4 regions of the Paenibacillus sp. FSL R10-2796 genome follow, and region 1 is predicted to be linked to each of the others. Evidence: riboswitches for the same ligand, from Rfam matches in the RefSeq annotation. Region 1 holds a riboswitch; each other region holds the start of a gene.
The links. A riboswitch is a leader RNA that binds a small molecule or an ion and turns the genes downstream of it on or off. The one in region 1 is predicted to bind cyclic di-GMP.

Region 1 (5,297 bases):
TTCAATATATATAGAAAAAGAAAGACAAGGATGGTGGGAGTATGAGATACAAACTGATTGCACTAGATGTAGATGGTACACTGTTGAATGATGATCACCACTTGAGCACTGAGAATAAAGAAGCCATTGCTGAGGTTACGCGTCTTGGCGGGCAGATCGTGTTATGTACCGGCCGCAGTCCGCAGAACTCGATTCCTTTTATGGAGGAAATGGGGCTGTCTGGTTATGTGCTGGGTCATAATGGAGCTGCTACGGTTCGTGTGAAAGATCGGGAAGTGCTGCATCAATACGGTATGGATGCTCGTGGTCTTGACCCTTATATTGATTATTGTAGAAAGCATGATATTCATTATGATGTGAATACGGCTTTTGATATGTATGTAGATAATGTAGAAAACCTGACCAAAGAAGCCAATTATATGTATGAACACTTCCGTATCATGCCGGCTACACTGCCAGCATGGGAAGATTTCCGTGAACCGGTTGTTAAGTTTACTGTATTTACACAACCAGAAATCCTTGACGAAGCTGAACGTGAATGGCGTACTTGGACCCATGAGTACAATATTTTGCGCAGTGGTGAATTTTTCGTTGACTTGATGCATCCGGAAGCCTCCAAGGGCAACGCCTTAAAGAATCTGGCTGTGAAGCTGGGAATTCCGCAAGAGGAAGTTCTTTCGATCGGTAATTATTTTAATGATATTTCTATGCTTACATACGCGGGTATGGGCGTTGCGATGGATAATTCTCCGGTTGAGGTCAAAGCGGCAGCGAATGCTGTCACGGGGTCTAACAACGAGCATGGTGTGCGAGATGCGCTGGTTAAATATTGTTTATCTTAATAATGGAAAGCATAAAGCGGACTTGAGTCCGTTCTATGCTTTTTTTGTTGTAAAGGAAATAAAAGAGAAACATAAACAGAAATGATTTTATCCATAAATAACCCGCCCTTAGGATTAACTAGAAAGGGCGGGACATAGATTAACTTCCTGCATTAAAGTTTAATTTCCTCGTTCCGGCTAGGATCGCTATATTTATAGATTCCAGGGTTCAGTTCGATTTTTTCGTCGAAAGGGATATCTTTGTAGCTATCAATATTAGTTCCTGTAGATATCATGCCCTTAGGTGTAATTTCAGGCACCACTTCTTTGCCATTAATCCGTAACGTAGTTTGGTTAACGCTTTTGAAGCCAGAAGATTTGGATGTTGATTCGACAATCAAATTTTCGCCCTCAGTATAGTAAGTGAATTCAATTTTTAACCCATCGACATCAAGTGAAGTGAACTGCTTTTCTTCTTTAGGTTTGTTTATAGTGATCCAATTCTTAGTAGTATCACGTTTCTCAATGACAGCATCCTTTAATATAAGTTTCATTGGAACATCGGACCAGTCGTTATACCATTCCGGAGATTCGAATTGAAATAAATGCTGGTAGCTTTCGGAATGATCTCCTTTCAAATTCCAACCCCCAGTGATTGTTTGATCACCTATAACCAACTGAGCGGTATTATAGTGGACAATTCCTTTTTTAAGCGAATCATTTTCATCTATTAGAATTTGGATATCCAAAGGGGTAACCACTAGCTGATCTAAGGTTATGCCGGTCTTTTCTTGAAATTCAGGACTGTTATACAGTTTCTTAGTGTAAATCGCCTCACTTGCTTTTTGTCCATCTGCTTTAAAATCGAACTTCCACGTACCTGAAAATCGTTTCGCTTCTTCAATGTAACTAAAATGAAGACTAGCTTCCTTCCAATCTGATTCAGTTATATTGAAAACCTGTTCAATAAATAAATCCGATCCTTCGTTAGGCATGATGGTTGGAATTGCTTCATTCTTTTGACCACCAGTACTAACTACCAAATGTGGATTACCCCGTCCTAAGTCAGATGGTGATGCAGCGACTTTGTAACGGATAATGGTTTGATTGGAAACATGTCGAACGGATTCGATTTGAATGCTTGGATATTGCTTAACTCCAGTATTGATAGTATCCCCTGCTTGATGATTAGATTGTAAGGGAATATTCCGATCACTGTAAAAAATGAGATTCCGTGCTTCAAACCTGTAGTCCTTTTTATCATTCTTTAATGTATCAGGTGTCTCATATACTCCAATGAGTTTCTGGTTTTCAGGATCGTATTCTAAATAACCGTATACCTTTGCCTTGGCACCGGATTCACTAGTCATGATGTTTTCCTCTGTAGCAAATCCAGTATATTTGGATAGATCAGATTTAGTATCAAGTGATAACAGCATTTTCATTTTTTCTCCATCAGTTACAACACCGTTCAAATTCATTGTTACTCCTGAACTGGAAGTTTGAAGATTATACTGTTGACCGATGCCGTTATTTAATGCATTGCTCACACTTCGACCACCAATTTTATCCCAATTAATCGTCATACTAGCGAATACAGGAATGGCTACAAGTAAGAGGCAAGAGAAGACAATACTGATAGGAATAACCTTTTTATTAGACCTAGGAGTATTCTGGGAGGCATGCAGATTTCTTTGACGTGTATAAGCTTCTTGTTTTATGGCAGTCCACATCAAATCATAATCCGGTCGGGGAATATGTTTATCTTTTTCAATATACAGACTCATTACTATTCAGCTCCTTTAGTTGGGTTCCACCCATTCTATTTAGTATTTTAAGTCCCTTGTTCAGTCTGGATTTTACAGTTCCTTCGGGTATGCTCATAACTTTAGAGATCTCGGGTACAGTCAATTCGTTTATAAAACGAAGGACTACTACCATTCTGATTTTGTCAGGAAGCTGACTGTATAACCCTTGTAATTCTTTTTTAGTTTCCTGTCGATCCAAACGTTTTTCTACAGGGTTTGATTCCTCAGACCTGGATAGTAAATAATTACGTACTTCTTTCATCCACCCCGTCTTACGCCTTTTGATCACACTGTTGCACTCATTCGAAGCAATTCGTAAAATCCAAGCTTTCAAGTTTCTTACCTTCGACTTATCCGCTAAGATAACTTTTACAAATACCTCTTGGGAAATATCCTCCGCATCTGCCTGATTTTTCATTAAGTAGTAACAAAAATAATATACTTGTTCTTTATAGAGCTCGAAAATTTCCCGGTCACTCATTTTGCTGCACCCCCTGTCTTTGCTGTTCTCATTAATAAGACTTATAAGCGTATGTAATCGTTCATTTTTCATTTTGATTGTAGTATTTCTTCTGAGTATCATAGCGAATTCGAATGGAAGATAAGTCGTTTACAGGTAATTATAACCATGATAAAATTAGCGGTGGGACATGCGTCCGTAATCTATTAAAACTAATTGAATGTCCGCGTTAAAGGTAAAATCATCGAAAGATGATGACACAAAGCCATGGGTCTAAAACCTTTCGACAGAAGGAAATGATCGCCAGGCCGCCATAGGGATGTCTTATGAAGCATAAAGGATAGCTCTAAGAATATGTAGTCTATTTTGAGCTCTTTTATTATTTCGACCTATACGGCGTTACATTATCGCAAGGGGCCGAAAGGGGAAGTACATGAACAGTTTTTTCAAAACAATAGGTACTAGTTTGGCAGTAGGTGCTTTATTGCTGTCCGGAACGATCGGATGGATGTCTAATCCAGGAGTAGTGTCAGCAGCTACCTCAACAGTAGTAACCGCGGATCAGATGATCAGCAAAGTAACGGCAGCCTCCAAAGCAATAAAGAATTTCCATCTGGATGTGACCAAAAAACAGGATATTCAAAGAAGCGGGGTGCGTATCAGCAACACCAACACTCTGAAGCTGGATATCAACCGTCTGCCGAATTTTGCCGCAGCAGGCACTGTCGCTAGTAGTCTTTTAGAAACATCGTACAGTCTATATGCCAATGACAAGGAGTTTTACTATCTTGTAGACGGAAGTGAACTGATCGATGAATCTGAAGATGAAGGTTACGACGATGACGGGGAGCCAATCGATCCTGATGCACAATATTGGCTTGGACTGGAGAAAACGGAATGGGATGCCTTTTACTCTAAAGGCCAATACGATCCTGTTTCCATGCTTGATTCGGTCAAAAGTTATAAAAAATCCATGAAAGTCAGCACTGCTGGCGCACAAACAGTCTTACAATTCACGGTAACCGATCCGACAGCAGCTAAGGGGATAATCAAACTCTATGACCAGGAGAACCTCTGGGATGGAGAGACAGTTCAACCCAAAAGCGTAACGTGGAAATTATTCGTCAATACTAAGACCTGGCAAACGGAAAAGCTGACAGTCGATCTGAGTTATGTGCTGGTAAGTGATGGAGCCAAAGATACATACACCACGAAAATCGAAGCTAAATATTCCAAAAATAATAAAGGTGCAGCCATTGTAAAACCGGCCGAACTAGAATAATAAGGACGATTCATAACGAGCGAAAAGCGCTGTTCAGCGGAACAGCGCTTTTTGTTGTATCCAACAGCAGTTCTTTATTAGTTGACAAGAATAAATCATTGCTGTAATTTATATGTATGCGCATGTATATAATAATTTATCTAAATATAATTTAATGAAAGTTGGGAAAAAGATGATAGCACTAGACACAGCATTAACTTTTCGCAGAGGGCTGACATTAAAAAACCGAGTGTTTATGGCTCCAATGACCACGCGAATGAGCTTTTATGACGGTGTAGTAACACAAGATGAATTGAAATACTATTCGCTAAGAACGGGCGAAGTAGGTGCGGTCATCACTGCGGCAGCAAATGTACAAGAGGGTGGAAAAGGATGGGAAGGTGAACTTAGTGTTTCCTCCGATGAATTTATTCCTAGCCTCAGCCGATTAGCATCTACTATTAAACGAAATGGAACAAAGGCTATTTTACAGCTATTCCATGCAGGAAGAATGACAGATTCAAAAATATTGCGTGGCGTACAACCCGTTTCCTCCAGCGCCATTGCTGCCGAACGCCCGAATGCAGAAATTCCAAGAGCATTAACAGAAGATGAAATTTTCGGTGTAATTGAGGATTTTAAAAAAGCGACTCAACGTGCTATTCAAGCTGGATTTGACGGGGTAGAAATTCATGGAGCAAACACATATTTAATCCAACAATTCTTCTCTCCACACTCCAACCGTCGTGAAGATCAATGGGGCGGAAGCTTAGAGAAAAGATTTAATTTCATTAACCAATTAGTGGATGCAGTTATTGCTGTCGTTGACAATTCAAAGGTTAAGGATTTTATTGTCGGGTATCGTTTTTCTCCAGAAGAATATGAAGAGCCTGGAATTAAAATCACCGATACCTTTTATCTTATTGATAAATTAGCTGATAAAAAGC
Region 2 (5,297 bases), 1.3 Mb from region 1:
CTTTCCGTCAATCCAGACACGGACTCCATCATCAGAGGATGCCGAAATTGTATATTTTTCACTGAATTTAGGTTTGAGTTTCCCTTTCCAGCGTACAGAAAAGTGATCTTCATTTATCTCTGAGGCAGGGGACCCACCATGCCAATTAAAATCAATCTTACGGTCATTGCGGATAAGTACCGCTTCTCCATCTAAATCAGTATTGTTATAGTATTCTCCAGTTAAACCCGTTAGGGTTACCGGAGTTACGGGTGCTATCGAAGGACCTCCTGTTGTGAGAACATAGTCCTCTCTCGATACTATAAATGAGTCTTTCATAAAGCTTTTAATTGACTGTAGCGTATTATTTTCTGTCAGTAATTTTCCCCAGGTCATCATATAGACCCATTTATTTTGTTTCTCAGTTAATACATCCGGGTTCGGCAGTTGCCCACTCTCCCCGATTCCGATAGGTTTACCCTCGGCCAATGCGAGCAGATCCTCATAGTAGGACTGTTTATAATCGTTATTGTAGATATCCGCAGCCAGAACATCGAGTTTATCCCCACCGGGATAATATGCAGCATATGGATCTGACCATTCATTCGGTGCATTTGGATTCCACACCCACAGTAGATTATTTAGCTTGTGTGTGTTTACAAAACGATCATAGACAATACTCCACAGCTCTGAAAAATTGTCCTTTTTCCCCCACCAAAACCAACCACCATTCATTTCATGGTAAGGTCGCCATAAGACCGGCACTCCGGCATCACGCAGCTGACCCAAATATCCAGCAACCTCGTCTAGATCTGAAATTAGCCTCTTATACTGAGCTGTCCCAGGTGTAACATAAGCATTAAATTTCTCTTGACTGAGACTTCTGTTTACATTGGACCATTCTGGTGAGGTTCCCGGTAAGCTCTGATGGAAGGTCATGGCTACAATGCCACCCTCCTGATGCCATTCAATTGCACTGTCTATAACAGCTTGCCGCTGTTCTGCGATCGTCCCTTCGGATTGATTATTAATCGCCCCTAATTCATAACCATGTAGAACGGCATTTTGTCCCGAAGTATTCTTCAGCTTATGAACCAGTTCATCTGGACTTTCTAGATAATCATGCTGGCCGGACAAGATCCCTTTGCCACGTAGATTCACCAAATTACTCAGCAGTTGCTTGGCTTCTTCAGAAGCCGAAGGATTGCTTGGTATAGCCGGAGGTAGAGAGGAAGAAACACTCATAGCCTTCGGAAGACTTTTAACCTCTCCCCAAGGCAGCAAGGAAAAAATAATAAACACCGGTAACATAGTAAACAACAATCTGTTTTTCTTATAATATTTACGCAAATAAATCCTCCTTTCGGTAGCTGTACTGCCTCCACAGGTGTTAAAAACATACCTGTTATCGGACAATCGTCTTCTGACCTAATGAGGACTATAGCTTAGTAGCTCTGCAATAACGCAGAGCCACTAAGGATCGACCTTTAATTTTCATCAATCAGGAGACATCCGGAAGAAAAAGTGCACTTGCTGGAACTGTCTCTTTAGCTTGACTAGCACTTTCCCACATCAAGCGGACTCTCGCATCGCCTTCATTCTCGTAATACTCCACCTTGATATCATATAGCTGGCCAGCCTTCAGCGTTATAGTGCCCTTACGCTCAGTACCACTTTGCTTAGTCCAACTATCAATCACGGATTCCCCATTCACCCAGACACGGATACCATCATCTGAGGTAGTGTAAAATGTATATTGCTCATTATATAATGGCTTAATTTTACCGCTCCAACGTATGGAGAACCGATCAATCCCGAGGGCGGCATCCGGGGAGCCTTGCCGCCAATTGAAATCGATTATTGCATCAGTTCTGTTAAGAGTTGCTGCTCCCGACAATTGCATGTTGTTGTAATACTCTCCTGCAAGCCCCTTCGCGAGAGGAATTGCTGCCTCCCCCTCTTCTTCAGAAGGTGCCGGCGCTGGTGCGGCGCTAGGTGTCGGTGCCAGACCAGTATTTAATTTATCTCTGGTCAGGGTATAGTTGCTATTCATAAATGTTTTGATTGTGTCTGCACTGTTATTCTCGTAAAGCATTTTTCCCCAGCTCATCATATACGTCCATTTACTTTGCGATTGCTGAAGCTTCTCCAGATTAGGCATTTCACCATTTTCCCCGATCGCAATCGGTTTGCCTGCGGCTAGACTCAATAAGCTGTCATAGTATTTTTGCTGGTAATCATTTTCGTATATATCTGCTGCCAGAATATCTACTTTATCAGCACCTGGATAAGTTAGCGCATAAGGATCTGACCAAACATTGGGAGCATTCGGACTCCATACCCATAACAAATTATTTAATTTATGAACGTTAACAAAACGGTCATACATAATATTCCATAGTGTAGAAAAGTTATTTTTCTTCCCCCACCAGAACCAGTTCCCGTTCATTTCATGATAGGGTCTCCAAAGCACCGGAACGTTGGCATCGCGCAAGCTTTTTAAAGAGACGGCCACCTTATCAAGCTCAGCGATCAGATTGTTATATTGCTTGGTACCCGGTGTAACGTAACTATCGAACTCACTCTGGCTAAGTGTTTTTTTCACATTATCCCAGTCATAAGAGGTGCCCGGCAGGTTAGCATGAAAAGTCATAGCTACGATCCCGCCCGCTTTATTCCAGTTGATGGCGCTGTTCACCACATTTTGACGTTGCCAAGCCATCGTTGCTTCGGACTGGCCACTGATCGCACCCATTTCATAACCGTGAAGAGCCGCATATTGTCCGCTGGTTCCCTTCAGCATATTGTTAATTTCATCTGGACTTTCTAAATAGTCATGTTGACCAGCAATAATGCCTTTTCCTGAGATCGAGTAAAAATAGTTAAGCAGCTTTACGGCTTCAGGTGAGGCACCTGGGGTAACCGGCGTTCCAGAATTTGAAGCAGCTATGACAATAGACGGCGAAATTCCAACAGCCAGCGGAAGTGCAGTCAGAAACAGGACGAGTGACAGAAATGCACCAAACAATCGATACGTACGGTAAGCTTTCAAAATAATCTCCCTTTCGGTAGCCAGGCTGCCACTCTTTCGAAGGCCCTATAGCTTTGCGTCCCTACCTTTCGATAGGTTTGCCTTTTCAATTTAAGAGAAATAATCTCTCTTACCGTAAGTATCGACGACAATTAATGATCTATTTAGTGTTTTTATGACTTTTTTTGATAATTGAGTCAATTTACCTGTTTCAAGAAATTTTGAATTGGTTAAATAGATAGGTTAGACCTATGAAATGAATTGTTGTAGTTCTATATCATTCCAGTCTAAAGTAATACGTATGTTATCTTCTTCTACTAATTCAGACCCCGTCTGTACCTCTATAAACTCAACATCCGTCAAAGCAAGGATCGCGTGCTTCGTTCCTTCCGGTATACGTACCACGTCCCCAGCCTTCACATTATGTTTTTTCTCATTCAGCACAATACTTGCTTCGCCGCTGACGATTGTCCAAATTTCACTACGCTTGCGATGTAATTGATAGCTGATATTATTCCCCTCGGATATAAAAATCCGTTTGGTCAGCACTTCATTGCCTTCATCATATTTCACATAATCAATAACTTTGTAATGGCCCCAACGGCGTTCCTCGTACATCGGTCTTTGTTCAAAGGTCTTCAGCACTTCTTTAATCCGTGGGCTCTCAGCTTTATGGGTAACTAGAATTCCATCCGGGCTAGCCGCAATGATCAGATCCTTCGCACCAATTACCGTTATCGGAATGTCCAGCTCATTAATCAAGCAAGTCCCCTCAGAATCCGCCGTCACAAAACCTTTTCCTACATGCTTGCTGCTCATTTCCTCTGTCAGCGTATTCCACGTTCCAAGATCCTTCCAGAATCCATCATACGGCTGCACCACAATATGTTCTTCTTTCTCCACCACTTCATAATCAAAGCTGATGGAAGACAATAGCTTATACTGCTTCTGCAATTCTTCATATCCTAAAGGCAACCCTTTACGCTGCAAAATATCTAACAAGTACCCTAAGCGGAAGGCAAACACGCCGCAATTCCACAAGGCATTTTGTTCGATGAGCTGTTCTGCTTGTATGCGGTCTGGTTTCTCTTGAAAGTGACTCACCTTCATAAAACCATTTTCCCCCGCCTCTTCGGTGGTAGGAATAATATATCCGTATTTCTCTGAGGCATGTTCAGGAACAACACCCATTAGAGCCAGATTTGCTCCACTTTCCAGCATGGTCTCCTCAAGCATAGCTATGGTATCGAAAAAGGATGCTTCTACATAAGGGTCAACAGGCAATATTGCTACCGTCTCCGCTGGAGAAACACCTGCCACTGAATAAAGATAGGTAGCTGTTAAGGCGATAGCCGGAAAAGTATCCCGACGCTCCGGTTCAACGATAATCGGCACATGACTTCCCAGTTGGCTTTGTATCATTTCTACTTGGCCGCGGCCGGTGGCCAGATAAGATGATTCTGCCATCCCTGCTTCCTCCAACTGTCTCCAGACACGTTGTACCATGGATTCTGGTTCACCTTGAGGGCTTTCAAGTACCTTTAGAAATTGCTTTGAACGTGAGTCGTTGGACAACGGCCATAACCGTTTACCTGAACCGCCTGATAGAAGTACCATTTTCATAGAATGAACCCTCCTTGAATTATGGAAATCGAGCATATTTGAATTGTTATCAAAACGTCAGCTTCCACTTAGCCTTATTTCGAGCGGATGCACTAAAAAAATTTGTTAGGTAGAAACCACTCCAAGGGATTTTGGACTTCCGATCGCTGTTATCCTCAGATTTCCTGATTGAACCGCTTCTCGCGGTAGAAATCCGAGGATAGCATATGCTTTCGAAGCTAGCTTTCCTACGGAAATCTTTCGGGCGAACACTCCGTTTCTACAGTTCCAAATTCCCTTTCCGTTCTTAACCTAACCAACTACTTTTTAACACTGATCCGTGCGTACCGGGCTGTACCAGCCGGAAGCAAGCACGTTTTTCTAAAGATTTGCTTCTGCTCCGGGGGAGGCAGCTGCAACTGCAACAACTGTAAGAACAACTGCAACTACAAGAGCAAGACTAGTTGCCACCACAGAGACAGAGACAATGACAACTACAAATGCTACTGCGGTATATAATCAGAGTACCTAACTTTATAAATTGCTTAGAACCTTAAAATAAGGGAACGAAGGGGCGGAGGGGAATTTGGGAACTGTAAGAGCGTTAGCGTCCGCCTTTGTCTGCGGATTTCTACCGCTATCAGCGGTTAAAATCAGGAAATCTGCAGACAACAGGGGCTGGAAG
Region 3 (5,297 bases), 2.6 Mb from region 1:
GCAAGATAACCCCAGAAGGGCAGTCCGGCTGCTCCGGCATAGATGTTAACTGCTGTCTGCGGGATAATCGGCAAGAGACGTGCTAAGACAATAGAAGCAAAGGGCCGCCGTTCTATGCCTTTTGTGAATTTTTCGAGTAGGGGAATAGAAGTCAGATAAGCTCTCGCTTGATCTTGAAATAAGAATTTCACTACGCCAAAAAGGAATGCGGCAGCAAGGGTTGTAGCTACCCAGCAAATTAAAGCACCTGCCAAACTTCCGTATGCATAACCAAAAAATCCGATGACCGCTTTGTACGGTACAACTGGAAAGAGAGCCAGTAAAGTTGCGATCCCTATAGAGCTGAAAAGATTATGATCCTCTTTCATCCAGCTAAGGATGTCATATCTGTAGATAAACGCAAGGATTGTGCCCGAAACATAAAGAATAATCGAGAACCATTTTCTCATAGCTAATATACCCTTTCTTCCACTCATTCATCTCATCATACGGGATAAAAAGTAAATATTGAAGTGTAGATCATTGTCGGCGGACGCCAAGCAGGTATAATAGCATTTATAGAGAACAAAGAGAGAGATAAATTCTTGAATTATAAAGAGGGGAGTTAGATCATTGATTGTTTCTGCACGCAAAAGAGTCGCCATCATCGGGATTGGAAATATCGCCCGCAAAGTATATTTGCCACTGCTCTCTCAGCATGGACAAGTTGAGGTAGTGGGGGTTCTCAGTCACTCATCCACAACAGTAGAGCAAGCTGTTAAAGCCTACCGTTTTCCTAAAGGTACGACAAATTTGGACGAGCTGTTGTCTTGGGATCTGGATGCAGTATTTGTGCATAGCCCAACGACGACCCATTATGATATAGTAACAAAATGTCTCGAACATGGGATTTCGGTGTATGTAGATAAGCCGCTGTCCTATGATCTGGAAGAATCCAGAAGGATGGCAGAACTGGCAGAAAATAAAGGGCTGCTGCTAGGCGTGGGCTTTAATCGGCGTTTTGCCCCAATGTATGTCACTGCCAAGAGTTGGCTCGAGGAAGCCGGAGGCATTAGCCATTGCCACGCGATTAAACATCGCACGAAGCTGCAGTTAGGCAGCAGCCGTGAGACTGTGCATGACGACTTGATTCATATGCTTGATCTGCTGTTATGGTTATGTGGAGATCAGTATGAGCTGCTTCGCAGTAATCTTCAATCCAATGGAGAGGGGCGACTTGTGCAGGCATCTGGAATGCTGGGTTGGGAGCAAGGCTCAGTGGGGATGTATAGCATGCTTCGTGAGGCGGGTGTTGATTTGGAGAAGCTGGAGCTGCACGGTAATGGACGTTCGGTGGAAGTGGCAGATCTGGACCAAGCCATCCTATATGAAAAAAATGCTTTGCCACGGACCCAGAGCTTTGGAAGCTGGGATACGGTGCTGGATAGAAGAGGTTTTGGTGGAGTGGTAGATCATTTCCTGAACAATATAAATACACCAGAGTTATGCAGTATTGCTGCTTCAGCAGTTCTGCCTAGTCATAGATTGGCAGCTCAGCTTGCTGAATGAGGTCTCTAAGAAAGGAGTAAATTATGGAAGACAACCGTAAATTAGTGGAGGAACAAATCATCGAAAGCTATAAGCGTGAGGAAGAGATGATGATCCTTGTATTCGCCCAGTGGTGCGTGAATCAAGGACTCGACCCGCACAGTTTGTATTTGCAGGCTTATCCACAGCAAGAAGGGAATGAAGCCTTGCGAAAAGCGCTTGCCCTAACGGTTTCAGCGGAGGAAGCAGGGGATATTTCTGATGACACAGTTCTGGGCGTACTCTCCTTATTCGGAAATGATGACTTGGCGCAAATCGTGACAGAAGCGATCTCTAAAAGGGAATCTAGAGCACATACAGGGGATTGACAACGAGGATATAATGATAATGTCAGATGAACTTTTTTTAGTAAACGATGTTCATCAGGGATGAAATGTGTTAATATTATATATACTAACTAATAGTAAGTTTCGCTAGTGAGAGGTGAGAACAATGGAAGAACATCAAATTTCGATGTGTCCCAGATTTGAGACAGCCTTCTCTTTCTTAGGCAAACGTTGGAATGGACTTATTATTCAGACATTGATGAGTGGACCGAAGCGGTTTAAAGATATTTCCGGCCTCATTCCTTCAATGAGCGATAAGATGCTGTCCGAGCGGATGAAGGATTTGGAAGGTGAGGGTATTCTGGTTAGACATGTATACCCGGAAACACCTGTGCGTATTGAATATGAACTAACAGACAAAGGCCGTGCGCTGGAGCCTGTTATGCAGCAGATTCAGTCTTGGGCTGAGAGCTGGGTAGAGTAGAAATCAAAGTCGTGTTGTGGCCCTTTTTCCTGAAGAACGGAGGAGGGCTTTTCAATTTTTAAATAAAAACCTTGCACAGATCGAAAAAATCTGTAATATAATAGAAAAAACGTTGTATGTTCCTTGCATGGAAACGCTTGCAATATTGGTTTTTGCTCAAATCTACTCAGCTGGAGTACAGGCATAGCAAAACTATTAGGAGGCGAGGGAGATGAAGACCACCCTGTTTTCCCGGGAAATAACGTATGGAAAAAAGGATGTTGCTGAGCTGGAGAACGCTTCGATCAAAGTACAGCTCATCTATGACAAGACGTTGTTCATGCTGCATAGCCATCTTCCAGATTCCTTATGGGATGCGTGGATTGGCGTGCCTTACAGCATTATCTCTTCACTCTACAAAGGCAACAATGATAGCGGGACTATTTTTCAAAAATGGATTCAAAGTCCTTCTGGCTGGAAATGTATCGGCTGTGAACGGCATTGCCTGGAGTCGACGGAACCTCTTCAAGAAGTGAATGTGGCGAGTAATCAACGACAATATAAGTTCCATAATGGCATTCGCCAAAGCATGGTGCTACAAGCCCTAATTTGGTCCATGTACGAGAATACCGTATTATTCAAACCCTTTTTAGGGGATGAGCCCTTTTTTGATGAAGATGATTTGCATACGATATCCTCTTATTTCGTGCCAACTTACCTTAATGATCTACGTCTTCTGGAGCAGTCTAAGCCTTGTAAAGAGTACAAAGATCAGAATATACAGATTTATCAGGAATGGATAGCCGCCCCTGACCTTGTCCTCAAATGGAACGGAGGCCTAACAGAAGGCAGATGGATGACTGGTGTTTATATGGATCACTCCCGCTTTGCTGGTTTAGGACCTTATTTGAAGGACGCAAAGGGTAAGCGAACGTATATGCAGGCTTATGTTCAATAGAAGATACAGATTTGGTGTGATCAATTGATGCGCCTCTTCAGAAATTGTCTTAGGTATTTCGTACTAGGATATTATTATGAAGAGGCGTATTTTTTCTATATATTAGTAAATTTGGTTGTTGATAGGGAGGTTATAACAAAGAATTAGATGAAAAACGACAAAGTTCACAGTAATGACTATATCCAGTGATTCAGTTATAGGGTATTATTACCAAGCAGAGAATACATTGTAAGTGGAGTATTGAATCTGTTTTCGATTTCCTTTAATAACCATTTGAATTAAAAAGGCAAACCTGCACGAAAGTCAGGGACGCAAAGCCACGGGCCTTATTCGAACATCTAAGGATGCTAACGAATGGTAGCCGGGCCGCTTCTTCTAGTGGTTTTTTTTTGTGTTTTTTTATGGATAGCATTTGAACTTATTCTTAAATCGGAGGACATTATGACAAAAAGAAAGAGATTAATAAGTAAATTATTATGTTTATTGTTGTTAATTCAGCTGTTTGCTCCTTTTCTTGGTGGGAGTTACATGAAAGTCCTTGCGCAAGGAGAGACAATTAAAATTCAATTTCAACCTATGCAATCGCATACTCCAGAGGGGTTTCTCGCTGATTACGGAGAAGTATTCGGTGTTAAAAACAACTATGCCTACGGTTGGACTACAGATCATACAAATTCCACTGTTACAAGAGCTACTTATGATGACTTGCAGAACAAGTTTAATATGAGTCAGAGCTCGTACGGAAATCCTACTCTCGATACATTGACATTAATGCATCCTGACGGGATGTGGGAGATTCAATTAGACAATGGTATCTATGAAGTAGCTGTAACTGTGGGTGATTCAGTATATGGAAGTAAGAATGCACTGGATGTGGAAGGCACTATATTCTGGGATGGTCTATCGTTAGACCCTGGAGAGCATTCTACATTGAAGAAAAGTGTTACTGTAAGGGATGGAAAGCTAAGCTTGAGTCAGATTAATAGTCCTAATGTAGAAACGGCATTAAATAATATCGAAATTTCTATGGTTAACATGTTCACTCCTACTCTTGCACAACCCCGTATCGCTTTGCCAGCAGAAGAAAATAAGATAGCCGGGAACAAGGTATTGATGTCAGGGACGATGGTCAATGTACATAATGCTCCTCCGTTTATAAAAGTGAAGGGACTCCAAGGGGAGATCTCCAGATATATGAACGAACAGACTGACAATATCAAGCTACGGATACAACAATATGAACAAACTGCTTTCACTGTTAGTGGCAGTGATGTTACTGCGATCCATCAAGCTGTTACTTCAAGCCTACATAGTCCAGCAATTATTAAAGCAGGACATCTCAATTTAGAGAAGAGTGTTACTTTTGGAAGTCCGGACAAGCCGGTTATTTTAATATTAGAGGGTATTAATACCAATCAATTCTTGAACATTACTGTCTACGGAACCTTAATCCTGAAGGGAGGGCTAAATGCCAACGCTGCATTGTCTTTAAATATCTTAAACGGCAGTAGTGATGAGTCAAATGGGAATCTATGGGTGCAAGGTGCTTTTCAATTGAATAATAATCTGGATTTTCATGTAGACAATGAACTTTTCGCAGGTGATTTAACTTATAACAGCGGTACGCTCAATATAGAAGCGAAGAGAGTATTGGTTCCTGGAAGTTTGAATATTAATACTAATGTAATTATGAATATTGAAGACGAGATTTCAATAGGAGTGGTTATATCCAATAATCTTGTAGCTGATTTGAAAGTGAAGAAAGGTGACCTGTTCGTCCGCGACAGCATTAGTGTGAATAATCATTTAAACATTACAACCGGAGGATTGTTTGCGGTAGGTGGTGATCTGATCACAAATCAAAGGCCAAACATTCACACTGGATATGGAACGGAAGGGCACACTCTTTTGAAATATGCCGTTTCGGGGTTGAAAGCTGAGTACTTCAGTGGGAGCGATTTTACTGGTCAGAAGGTGACAAAGTTGGATGAATCCATCTTCTTGTCGGGGCAACCAGTTTTGG
Region 4 (5,297 bases), 2.1 Mb from region 1:
ACTACTCGGACGTTTCGGGAATAGAAGGGATGTCGCTGGAAGAGCTTGATGTCGCTGCAGAAGAGATTTCTTCGCAAATAGCGGCGCTTCAATCCCAAATAGATAGCGTTAACGAGCAACTGGCGGCTAACAGCCAAATTTGGAATCAAATCCACAATGAGCTAAGTGCAGCAGCAGCCTTACTCTTCCAGATAGGAGGATATATGACTTCTCTAGATTCCAACTGTCTAGAAATCAAGGACGAGCAATTTTTCAGAGATTTACAAAGCAGCCTGAATCAAAGCGGTGTGATCTCGGAATCCTTGAATGCTTCCTTAAATGGAGTTATTAGTTACCTAACCTCCATACACGATGTCGGTCTTCCATTCGCTTCGGTAGTTACCAGTGATGTTTATGGACAACTTGAATTACGCGAAGGAGAGTTCCCACAGCCACTGCCATTCCTGATTACCTTCACTCAACCAGACGGCGTGATCTCTAGCGACCTCACCTCATCTTATGAAGCTCTAAATACCGAATTGACTAACCATAAAGAATCGGCAACCTCAGGTATCACTACCCTTCAAGATAAACTCCAATTGATCAGTCAGACTCGCGAGCAAAAACTAGAAGAGCTTGAAAAAGCTCGGCTAGAAGAAGAGCAAGCAAAGAAAGAAGAAGAAGCGAAAAAAGAAGAAGAACGTTTGGCTGAGGAGAAAAAGCAACAAGAAGCCGAGGATAAAGCGAAAGCTGAGGCAACCCCTCCAACATCAGGCGAAACTGCTCCGGAAGCCCCAAATAAAGAACAACCTGAAGCCCCAGCCACTGACCCGGTAAAGCCGGAAATTGACGAAGAGCTCACAATTCCAAAAGATGTCCCTCAGCAAGAGGCTCCACAAGAGACGCCAAAGGCGGAAGACAGTACGACTACCCCGCCGGTAGCAACCCAAGCTCCTTCGGACCCTCAACCTGAGAAAGGTGGAGAATAAGATGCGAATTAAAAAAATTATCAATAATACCCTATCGAGCTTAATGCTTGTGATCTTTATTCTGCTGGTGGCAGCCGTAGTGTTATCCAAGGCCTCCGGCGGTGAACCTGCTTTCTTCGGATATGAGATCAAAACCGTACTCTCAGGATCGATGGAACCAGGAATTCAGACAGGCTCAATTGTCGCATTAAAACCCGGAGGGGATATGAATCGTTTCAAACCAGGCGATGTCATCACCTTTAGGAATGAAGATAATCTGCTCATTACTCACCGGATTGTAGAAGCGACCGTCAATAACGCTACTGGTGAAGCTGTTTATCGCACTAAAGGCGATAACAACGACGCGCCCGACATGAACCCTACCAGTTCTGTGAATGTTGTAGCTCAGTATACCGGGGTCACTGTACCCTATGTCGGTTACGCTATGAATTTCGCGGTTTCCAAAGCTGGAAGTGTAGTCCTCATGATCGTGCCTGGCTTGATGCTTCTGCTCTATGCTCTGTATACCTCTTGGAAGGCTGTAGCTGCATTAGAAAAGAAAAATGCTGCCCTACTGCCAGCGTCGCCGCCCCCAACAGAAACACAGCCCTAAGTTGATTGTCCACTTCCGCTTACGAACCGGAAGATACAATATATAAATTTTATAAAAAATTCAAACACAAATTTGAGGAGGAATTTTATTATGGGTATCAAGAAAACATTGGGTCTTGGCGTAGCATCTGCAGCACTGGGTTTATCATTAATCGGCGGAGGAACCTTCGCATACTTTAGCGACACTGCGCAAAGCACAGCTACATTCGCAGCGGGCACGCTCGATCTGAACTCCGACCCTTCTGTCATCGTTAATATTCCTAACCTGAAACCAGGTGATACGGTAACTAAATCCTTCAAATTGAAAAACGATGGTTCGCTCGATATCGGATCTATTATTCTGAATACATCGACTCAAATCACGGATGCTAAAGGAGATAACTACCTGGATTTAGCCGAGTTCATTAAAGTTAAATTCCTTAGAAATAATGATAAAGGAGTACCTATCGTCTCTCCTGAAAATGTAGTTTATGAGACTACACTTGCTGCTTTAAAAAGTCAGCATCCGGATCTCGTAAAAAATACAGGTTGGGATCAACTCTTTACCGAAGCATCCGGTATTAAAGCCGGTACCAACGACAGCTTCTCCGTCCAATTCGAATTTGTGGAAAATAACCAAGATCAAAATATTTTCCAAGGCGATAGCTTAACACTGACTTGGGATTTCGTAGCTAAACAAGGTGCGAAAAAAGACTACTAAGATCAATAAAGTAATTTAATAAAATACTCGAAGAGCAGCAGATCCTGAATCCGGCCACGGATAAGCAGATTGCTGCTCTTCTCTTTACAATAAACTTTGTCCGATTTATTGATATTTGCTATACTAATAACAAAAATTACGGAGGGGCGTCAGCATAGTGCCACAGAATATGGGCCAACGTATCCAGCAGCTCCGCCTAGACAAGGGTTTCTCCCTATCTGAGCTTGCGGACAGAGCAGATGTGGCTAAGTCGTATCTTAGCAACGTGGAGAGAAACATCCAATCCAATCCATCCATCCAGTTTATCGAAAAAATCGCTGACGCGCTTCAGGTATCCATTCATGCCCTACTCTATGGAGAACCCAATGATGCAGAGGAATCACATTTAGATTCGGAATGGTTCCGATTGGTGCAGGAAGCTATGGACTCAGGCATTAGCAAACGCGAATTCAAAGAATTTCTGGACTATCAGAAATGGAAGCTCGATCAAAAGGATTAATACTTCCTACTAATCTGGTACGATCCTCTCTTCTACTAAATCATACCGAAAAAGGACACAGCGAAGAACCGCTGTGCCCTTTTTCGATATGTAACCCCTCTAATGTATTACTGCACGATCTGCACAGTTTTCTCATGAAAGAACTGGCGGATTTCATCTGCCTTAATGCCAGCCTTCTTAGCTGCTAATAATAAATGTACCCACTCTTGATCCAGATCAATAAACTGCTGTTCTCTGTTGCTACCCTGGTTGGACTTTTCCAAAAAATCTCCCCCTAAGATTTTACGTCCCCAGGCAATCCGGCTGTCATAGTATCTCTACCTTAGACCCGCGACTTTGTGCCCCTGCCTTTCGGCAAGTTTACCTTTTACTGGACCCTTTTCACGAAAGGATCTACTTAAAAAACTATAAAATTACTATCTGCAATAACATTATACAAAAAGAAAGCGGAAAAGTGTGTCGATTCCTGGTTACTTTCTATTTTAAAAACGAAAAATAAAAGATTTTTTTTCAAAGATCTTGTCCGATTATCACGATACTCGTCCGTTACATAAAATAAATTGTACTAGCAAAATAAATATTTACTGACCTAATAGTTAAAAATAAGGATAATAGAATCATTTTAATAGGCCTTTAGAATGGGTAATGAGAAGAAACACCCTTCTTTTCATTAGAACAAGCTAACCCATACCATTTTGCGAACGTATTGGACGAAAGAATGAATTGATTACAGTGGCCGAAAGTAGCACAATAAGATGAGAAATGAAACCGCAATCATCACAGCTCCAGTAAGCGTTGACACAAAATGTCACGTATGGAGTTCATCCGTTAAGGAGGATGTATTCATGGCAGCCAAAGAGCCCTATAACGAATCCATTTGGAGTAAGTATTACGGACCCAATTTAGGCTACATTCAAGAAAGATATGAACAGTTTGTGAAAGATCCCTCCACCGTAGAAAATAATTATCGCGAGCTTTTTACAAATTCGGGACCTCCTCCCCTAACTCCGGATAGCGAACCGGCTCCTCAGCCGCGCATCTCGGGAGACACCGAATGGCTTAGAAAAGCAGTAAGAGCTTCCAAGCTAATCGCCAATATTCGTATATATGGCCATATGGCCGCTGAAATTGATCCGCTGGTACGCGATCAGAATCCCATGGCAAAATATCTTGAGCTTGAAACCTATGGGCTGACCCGCGAAGACCTGATCGCACTGCCTGCCACGCTTATATGGGAAAATGCGCCGAATGATGTGCATACCGGATGGGATGCCGTGCAACGTATGCGTCAGGCATACACCAAGACTATCGCCTATGAATTCGGGCATGTGCATGAAGAAAAAGAACTGCAATGGCTAAATAGGCAGGCAGAATCCACCAGCTCACCAGCACCCCTAAATAATACAGAACGCAAAGAGCTCCTGAACCGCCTGATTCAGGTAGAGCAATTTGAAACCTTCCTCCACAAGACTTTTGTAGGTCAGAAGCGTTTCAGTCTTGAAGGCAATGATGCTCTTGTGCCGATGTTAGATGAAATCGTACGTGCTGCTGCACATGACGGTGCGGAGCATATTTTGATGGGCATGGCGCATCGCGGCCGCCTCAACGTTCTTGCACATATTTTGGGCAAACCTTATGATATCATATTTTCAGAGTTTCATCATTCTCCGAACAAGGAGCTTTTCCCTTCCGAAGGCTCCACAGGCATTAACTATGGTTGGACAGGTGATGTGAAATACCATCTCGGTGCAGACCGTGCTGTCCGTGAAGGAGAAACCGTACGCACAAGAATAACACTAGCGAATAACCCAAGTCACTTGGAATTCGTCAATCCTGTTGTGGAAGGTTTCACTCGTGCCGCACAAGAAGATCGGAGCACTGCAGGACTGCCGAAGATTGATACCAGTAAAGCTATGGCGGTGCTGATGCATGGCGATGCTGCTTTTCCAGGTGAAGGAATTGTTGCAGAAACGCTTAATATCGGCAAACTTCAAGGTTATCAAAATGGTGGGACGATCCATATCATTGTTAATAACCGAATTGGTTTTACGACTGAAAGTGAAGATTCCCGTTCTACGCATTATGCGAGTGACATCGCCAAAGGGTATGAAATCCCAATAGTCCATGTCAACGCTGATGACCCAGAAGCCTGCGTAGCAGCTGTACGTTTAGCTAGCGCATACCGCCATCAATTCAAAAAAGATTTCGTAATTGATCTCATCGGCTACCGCCGTCATGGTCACAACGAAATGGATGATCCTGAAACCACACAACCTATTGTCTACGGTAAGGTTCGCAATCATCCAACCGTCTACAAGGTCTATGCAGAGAGACTGAAAAACGAAAAGGTTCTTACCGCCGAAGACGTACAAAGGATGAATGCTGAAGCAGAAAGCGTATTGCAGCGTGCGTACGATACTATGAAGGAAGGCAATCATAAGAAAAAAGAACCCAAAGCCTTCATTCCTCTACAAACGGACCGCGCAGCGGCAAACACTACAGCGGTATCCATCTCCAGCCTGCAGGAGATCAATCGTGA

Region 2: another riboswitch for cyclic di-GMP. It lies ahead of NST58_RS05340 (glycosyl hydrolase); the one in region 1 lies ahead of NST58_RS11380 (DUF6612 family protein).
Region 3: another riboswitch for cyclic di-GMP. It lies ahead of NST58_RS23325 (PA14 domain-containing protein); the one in region 1 lies ahead of NST58_RS11380 (DUF6612 family protein).
Region 4: another riboswitch for cyclic di-GMP. It lies ahead of NST58_RS02365 (anti-repressor SinI family protein); the one in region 1 lies ahead of NST58_RS11380 (DUF6612 family protein).

The regions. Positions count from the first base shown of each region.
Region 1 covers NZ_CP150178.1:2,554,344-2,559,640, forward strand. The annotation lists gene NST58_RS11365 (Cof-type HAD-IIB family hydrolase) at 42-842, shown strand; gene NST58_RS11370 (DUF4179 domain-containing protein) at 995-2,608, opposite strand; gene NST58_RS11375 (RNA polymerase sigma factor) at 2,592-3,110, opposite strand; cyclic di-GMP riboswitch class I at 3,314-3,405, shown strand; gene NST58_RS11380 (DUF6612 family protein) at 3,523-4,371, shown strand; gene NST58_RS11385 (NADH-dependent flavin oxidoreductase) at 4,544-5,297, shown strand, end outside.
Region 2 covers NZ_CP150178.1:1,208,129-1,213,425, reverse strand. The annotation lists gene NST58_RS05345 (glycosyl hydrolase) at 1-1,329, opposite strand, end outside; gene NST58_RS05340 (glycosyl hydrolase) at 1,481-3,031, opposite strand; cyclic di-GMP riboswitch class I at 3,044-3,123, opposite strand; gene NST58_RS05335 (sugar phosphate nucleotidyltransferase) at 3,260-4,633, opposite strand.
Region 3 covers NZ_CP150178.1:5,157,496-5,162,792, reverse strand. The annotation lists gene NST58_RS23350 (VTT domain-containing protein) at 1-449, opposite strand, end outside; gene NST58_RS23345 (Gfo/Idh/MocA family oxidoreductase) at 613-1,548, shown strand; gene NST58_RS23340 (hypothetical protein) at 1,572-1,895, shown strand; gene NST58_RS23335 (helix-turn-helix domain-containing protein) at 2,020-2,337, shown strand; gene NST58_RS23330 (hypothetical protein) at 2,549-3,274, shown strand; cyclic di-GMP riboswitch class I at 3,550-3,648, shown strand; gene NST58_RS23325 (PA14 domain-containing protein) at 3,803-5,297, shown strand, end outside.
Region 4 covers NZ_CP150178.1:492,963-498,259, reverse strand. The annotation lists gene NST58_RS02385 (hypothetical protein) at 1-968, shown strand, start outside; gene NST58_RS02380 (signal peptidase I) at 970-1,560, shown strand; gene NST58_RS02375 (TasA family protein) at 1,651-2,259, shown strand; gene NST58_RS02370 (helix-turn-helix domain-containing protein) at 2,429-2,758, shown strand; gene NST58_RS02365 (anti-repressor SinI family protein) at 2,866-3,021, opposite strand; cyclic di-GMP riboswitch class I at 3,049-3,133, opposite strand; gene NST58_RS02360 (2-oxoglutarate dehydrogenase E1 component) at 3,604-5,297, shown strand, end outside.